2 linked regions of the Companilactobacillus allii genome follow. The protein of the gene in region 2 interacts with the protein of the main gene of each other region in a pairwise test. Links are inferred from orthologs where the notes say so. Each region holds a gene or a part of one and is shown on either strand. Other genes may lie near its edges.

What was found.
Region 1: the proteins of rlmB (region 2) and tsaE interact in binary tests that used the Escherichia coli proteins (3 or more experiments, as listed by UniProt). The link is inferred for Companilactobacillus allii from one-to-one orthologs.

What each region holds. Positions count from the first base shown.
Region 1 is NZ_CP019323.1:1,500,127-1,503,281, reverse strand. Bases 323-3,138 are described here. They hold tsaE (tRNA (adenosine(37)-N6)-threonylcarbamoyltransferase complex ATPase subunit type 1 TsaE), read right to left. Parts: upstream 2,061-3,138; coding sequence 1,584-2,060; downstream 323-1,583. Other genes in these bases: BTM29_RS07255 (uracil-DNA glycosylase), read right to left, coding at 3,060-3,138; pta (phosphate acetyltransferase), read right to left, coding at 2,092-3,060; BTM29_RS07270 (GNAT family N-acetyltransferase), read right to left, coding at 1,123-1,587; BTM29_RS07275 (3'-5' exonuclease), read left to right, coding at 590-1,126; BTM29_RS07280 (exodeoxyribonuclease III), read left to right, coding at 323-569. In the rest of the region: more of BTM29_RS07280, read left to right, coding at 1-322; more of BTM29_RS07255, read right to left, coding at 3,139-3,155. UniProt on the Escherichia coli protein: Required for the formation of a threonylcarbamoyl group on adenosine at position 37 (t(6)A37) in tRNAs that read codons beginning with adenine.
Region 2 is NZ_CP019323.1:71,306-74,643, forward strand. Bases 9-3,007 are described here. They hold rlmB (23S rRNA (guanosine(2251)-2'-O)-methyltransferase RlmB), read right to left. Parts: upstream 1,894-3,007; coding sequence 1,123-1,893; downstream 9-1,122. Other genes in these bases: secE (preprotein translocase subunit SecE), read right to left, coding at 9-146; rpmG (50S ribosomal protein L33), read right to left, coding at 160-309; BTM29_RS00395 (sigma-70 family RNA polymerase sigma factor), read right to left, coding at 394-945; BTM29_RS00405 (Mini-ribonuclease 3), read right to left, coding at 1,874-2,287; cysS (cysteine--tRNA ligase), read right to left, coding at 2,280-3,007. In the rest of the region: more of secE, read right to left, coding at 1-8; more of cysS, read right to left, coding at 3,008-3,338. UniProt on the Escherichia coli protein: Specifically methylates the ribose of guanosine 2251 in 23S rRNA.

The sequences.
Region 1 (3,155 bases), 1.4 Mb from region 2 along the record:
ATTCTGGGACAGCTGTATTTACCAAAGAAGAACCTATCAAAGTATCCCACGGACTCGGTGTTGAAGAGTTGGACACTGAAGGACGTACACTAACTTTAGAATTTCCTAAATTTTATTTAATCGACAGCTATACACCAAATTCTCAACAAAAATTAAAACGGCTTGATTTTAGAATGGAATACGACGATGCACTTCGAGACTATATGAAACGTCTATCAGAAAATAAACCTGTCATTCTTTGTGGTGATTTAAATGTTGCTCATGAAGAAATTGACATTAAAAATGATAAAACTAATCATAAGAATCCAGGATTCTCTGATGAGGAGCGTAACAAGTTCTCTGAATTATTAAATAGTGGATTTATTGATACATTCCGTTATTTGCATCCAGATGAAGTTAAATATTCATGGTGGAGTTATCGTTTTAATGCTCGTGCCAATAATGCTGGATGGAGAATTGATTACTTTGTTATTTCTGATAACGGTAAAGACTTAATCGACAGTGCCGATATTTTAAATGACGTCTACGGATCCGACCACTGTCCCATTGAATTGAATATCAATCTTTAATACTCACAAGGAGAACAATTATGAATTTTGTTTCAATAGACTTTGAAACTGCCAATGGACATCGGACTAGTGCCTGCTCATTAGCCTTGGTATTAGTTAGAGATAGCCAAATTGTCGACAGTTTCTACACACTAATCAATCCACAAGAATACTTCAGTCCAAGAAATATTCAAATTAATCATATAAGGCCTGACGATGTTCAAGATGCACCAACATTTGACAAAGTTTGGCCACATATTCAAGCACTCTTTGATACTTCTCATTTAGTAGCTGCACATAATGCCAGTTTTGATAATTCTGTTTTGAAGAATACCTTAACAAACTACGGGATTTTTGCCCCAAAGTATTTAACAATCGATACTGTTAAAACAAGTCGCAAATTTTATCCACAATTACCAAACCACAAATTGGATACCGTATCTGCTAACTTGAATATTGATCTAGAAAATCACCATAATGCATTAGCCGATAGTATTGCCTGTGCAAAAATACTACTAAAAACTGAACAAGATTTTGGTACAGAACAAATAAAAAAGATGGTTAAGCTAACTAGCTAGACCATCTTTTCCATAATCAAAGTTTCATGCTTCTCTGACTCTGTTGTGAATCCATATTTATGATAAATATGGATCGCTACAGGGTTATTTTTATATACTTCTAAAAACACTTTTTTAAGACTTGATTCCTTTGCCCAGTTCAGGGCATCTTCTATTAAATATGAGCCAATACCATTTCCCCAGAAATCTTTATCAACAACAACACCTAACTCAGCAATCTCTTTGTCAGAGTTCTCCAATCGACAAAATCCGATTATTTCATCATCAAATATCGCAACTACAAGTTCATTATCATCAGAATTATAAATTATATCCAAGGAATTTTTTTCTTGGTCAATTGTTACTTCATCTAGTGAATCATGTTTAATAAAGTCACTTTGCTTACTTGCAAGTTTCAAAAATTCTAACAATTTTTCTGCATCATCTGGAATCGCTTCTCGCAAAATCAGTTGTTCACTCATTTATTGACCCCTGTTAGAAATTCTCCAAAGTCTCTTTGTTGATAATTACCGTGTAGTTTCAACACAATTTGGCGATCATCATCATTTTGCAATCGCTTTATATTAATTGATATATGATCATCTGGGATTTCATCCTTAATAAACTGTGGCCATTCGACAATGGTTATTCCTTTACCATTAAAATACTCATCAAATCCCAAATCCTCATCAGGACTGCTCTCTAAACGATAGGCATCCATGTGATAAAGCGGTATTCTGCCATCTTGGTATTCACGAATTAGAGTGAAAGTTGGACTTTTAACATTCTTCTTAATTCCTAATCCTTGAGCTAGACCTCTGGTAAAAGTTGTTTTACCAACGCCAAGATCTCCATTCATCAAAATAACATCCCCAGCTACCAAAGCCTTAGAGAATCTTTTCCCCAAAGCTTCAGTCTCTTCATAAGAATGTGTCTGTACTTGATATTCAGTCATATTATTCCTCATTAATAAATTACGTTAAATATTATAGTGATAGTGCTGCAGTTAAAATCGATGTCTTATAAACATCCTCTTCATTACATCCACGTGAAAGATCAGAAATAGGCTTATTCAAACCTTGTAAAATAGGTCCAATAGCTTCGAATCCACCAAATCTTTGAGCGATCTTATAGCCAATATTACCTGATTGAAGATCTGGAAATACAAATACATTGGCATTACCAGCAACCTTAGAATCTGGAGCCTTTTGAGCACCGACACTAGGTACAAATGCAGCGTCAAATTGTAATTCTCCATCCACTGGAAGACTTGGATCAAGCTCTTTAGCTAATTTAGTGGCCTCAACTACCTTATCGACCATTTCTCCTTTAGCACTACCCTTTGTAGAGAAACTAAGCATAGCAACTTTTGGATCAATATCAAAGAGTTTTGCACTTTTAGCTGTTTGTACCGCTATTTCAGCCAATCCATTTGCATCGGGATCAATATTAATAGCACAATCAGCAAACATATAACGTTGGTCACCCTTTTGCAAAATAAATGAACCACTTACACTCTTATTACCTGGAGCTGTTTTAACAATTTGAAGTGCTGGACGAACAGTGTCACCAGTTGAATGTACTGCACCAGAAACCATACCGTCAGCTTTATCCATATAAACAAGCATAGTACCAAAATAATTGTTATTTTTTAACATAGTCAAAGCTTGTTCTTTAGTATTTTTTCCTTTACGACGTTCAACGAATGAATCTACCATTTCATCAAATTCTGAATAAGTTTCTGGATCAATAATTTGAAGACCATCAATATTCCATGAATTATCACTAGCAACTTTAGAAATATCATCTTTATTTCCTAGTAGAATTGGTTTAAGAATATTCTCTTTTTGAAGACGAATCGCAGCACCAAGAATTCTTGGTTCATTACCTTCTGGTAGTACTATCGTTAGATTCTTACCATCAATTTTGTTCTTAAGACTATCAAATAAATCCATTATTTCTCCTCCATTTCATCGACAACTTCAGGTAATTGCCAATTGATTACCCTTTCATTATAAGATAAAAGCGCTTTATTTGTGCGAGAAAATGG
Region 2 (3,338 bases):
GCCCAGTCAACAGCTGCAAAGAAGATAGCGTACATCAATGATGTTGCTACAACAGTCCATGTATCACGTCTGTTTTCCTTAGCAGTAGGCCAAACAACTACTTTCATTTCTTTTTTAACGCTACCGAAAAATTTAAATAATTTCATTTAGTCCTCCAAATTAACGTGTTTCTTTATGTAAGGTATGTTTACCACAATGTTTACAAAATTTCTTAACTTCTAGACGTTCGGTTCTATTAGGATTCTCAGAAATCGTGTAATTTCTTGATCCACAAACGCTACAAGCTAATGCTACTTTTCTTAATCCCATGATTCTCTCCACATTCTATGCAGTTTATATCTTTACTAGTATAGATTTTTAATACATAAATGTCCATGACAAACACATGACAAATTATAAATATTGCATCATTTTCATCCTACAACGACTTGCTGCACGATTTAACTGGTTTGAATTACAGCTTCCAATTTCACATGCAATTTGCAATTTTACTTCCCCAAGTAAAAATTGCAAGGCCACAAGCTCCAGTGCACTTAGTTCAGAAATAGCTTCCTCAAGATAGCTAGAAGTATTTAGCAAATGAACATAATTTTGAATAAATTCTGCTGGATCATTGCTCTCAATTAACAATTCATATGAACACGCAAATTGGTTAGCTTGTCGTTTAAATGTGTTCTCTCTTCTGACAATATCAATAATATGATTTTTAAATTTTAATTTAAAAAAGCTTCCAAACTTCGAACCACTCGCACCATCAAAAATTTGACAGGTTGAGTAACATACTAAAAGTGCTTCTTGATACCAATCATTTCGATCATAAAGGCCAATTTTATATTGAAAATACATATTGTCAATCATCGGTTTATAACGTTGAACTAGTGATTCTAATGCTTCATTGTTTTTCTCCTTTACTAACTCAATTAGTTCTACTTCAAAAGTGTTCATAAATTATCCCCTAAATTATTTTGTAACTGTATTACATATTTAAAATTAACACGGATTTTATGCCTTTTTAAGAGAACATTTGTTTACAAAAAGTTCGTTAAAACTTTAATCCGTTGGGGAATGAAAACCATATTACAAAAAAAGATTCCACTATATTAGTGAAATCTTTTTTTATTATTATGAATGTCTTGAAGCAAATGCTTGATACAACAATACACCTGTTGCAACACTAGCATTTAAACTTTGAACATGTCCAACCATTGGTATGCTTAAAGTTTGGTCTACTTGCTTTTGAACTAAAGGAGACACTCCTTTACCTTCATTACCTATAACTAATGCCACAGCACCTTTAGCGTTCCATGTACGATAGTTATTACCTTCCATGGCTGTACCAAATATCCAGATGTTTTGTTTTTTCAAATCATTAATTGTATTAACTAAATTAGTAACACGAACAACTGGGACGTGCTCAACTGCACCTGTAGATGTCTTAGCAACAACAGATGTCAATCCGGTCGATCTGTGCTTTGGCACAATAATTCCGTGCACGCCAACTGCATCTGCTGTTCTTAATATCGATCCTAAGTTATGTGGATCTTCAATTTTATCTAATATCAAAATGAATGGATCTTCATTCTTTGCCTTTGCGGCCTTAAAAATATCATCTAATTCTGCATATTGATAAGGGGAAATATAGGCTGCCATCCCTTGATGATTACCACCGTTACTAATATCATCCAGTTTGTTCTTAGGAACTTCTTGAACGATCAGTTTACTACGTTTGGCCAACTCAATAACTTCACCAATGTGTGAACTCTTCAATCCCTTTTGTACAAGGACTTTATTAACTCGTTGACCAGCAGTTGGTGATTTTAATAATTCAACAACTGTGTGATGACCGAAAACTAGTTCACTTTCTTCACTGTTTTCACTTAAATTCTTCTGCATCTGTTTCCCCCGCTTCTACTTTTCCAATGCACCATTGTGCAAGTTCTTTAACACGATCTTTTTGATTGCTTACATCCAAATACCCAAATAATGCCTCAAATCCTGTAGACATATGATACGTTATAACACTAGTATTCTTAGCCTTAGTATATTTCTTAGCATTGCGTCCATTTTTATAAACTCTAAGTTCCTTTTCAGACAGCATATTTTCATCAATCATCAAAGTAATTAACGCTGCTTGAGCTTTAGCTGAAACATAATGTGTCGCTTTTTTTTGTAATTGATTAACTTTAGTAATATCGAGATCTAACAAATGTTCACGAATGAACACTTCATAAACTGCATCACCTAAATATGCCAAAGTTACTCCATTTAACTGATCAATCTTAACCATCTATATGCCACCGTGTTCCTTGTGGAGTATCTTCTAAAATTACTCCCATTTCTTTTAGCTTATCACGAAGATCATCACTAGTTGCAAAGTCTTTATCTAAACGTGCTTGATCACGTTTTTCAACCATTGCTTGAATCTCATCTGATAAGTCATTCTTTTCTTTAAATTCAATCCCAAGAATTCCTGACAAATTGGCCAAAGTATCCAAGATATATTGGGCATTATCAGCATCGATATTATCTTGTGAACTATAATTGTTTGCCAAAGTTACCAAACCAAATATCTCAGTAATACCATTTTGCACATTGAAGTCATCATCCATGGCTACTTTGAACTTGTCTACAATCTTATCGACCTGTTTCTTAGTGTCATCCTCAATTGCCGTAGCGTCTTTAATTCGGAAGTTCAAATTATTGTATGCTGTTTTGATCTTCTCATAATTATCAGTAGCCTTTTGTAAATTAGACTCTGAATACTCTAAGGGTCTACGATAATGTGTTGATGACAAAAAGAATCTCAATACTTGGGGATCGATATTCTTAACCATATCATGAACAGTAACGAAGTTTCCCAATGATTTACTCATTTTTTCATTATTTTCAACGGTTACAAAACCATTATGCATCCAATAATTAACAAATTTCTTACCAGTTTTAGCTTCACTTTGGGCTATTTCATTCTCATGATGTGGGAACTCTAGGTCTTGTCCGCCACCGTGAATATCAAAAGTATCACCAAGATATTTAGTGGACATAACTGAACATTCAATATGCCATCCCGGGCGTCCTTTTCCCCAAGGTGAATCCCAGTTTATTTCACCAGGTTTAGCTTTTTTCCACAGAACAAAATCAATGGGATCTTGTTTCTTATCAAATTCAGCCTCACCAATGTGCTTACTGGCACCTTGAACTAATTGATCGATATCTTGATCAGACAACTCACCATAATGTTTGAATTTTCTTGCACGGTAAAGTACATCACCGTCTGATTCATATGCATAGTCTTTAGCAACCAAATCAGAAATAAAATCAATGATTTCTTTAATATTATC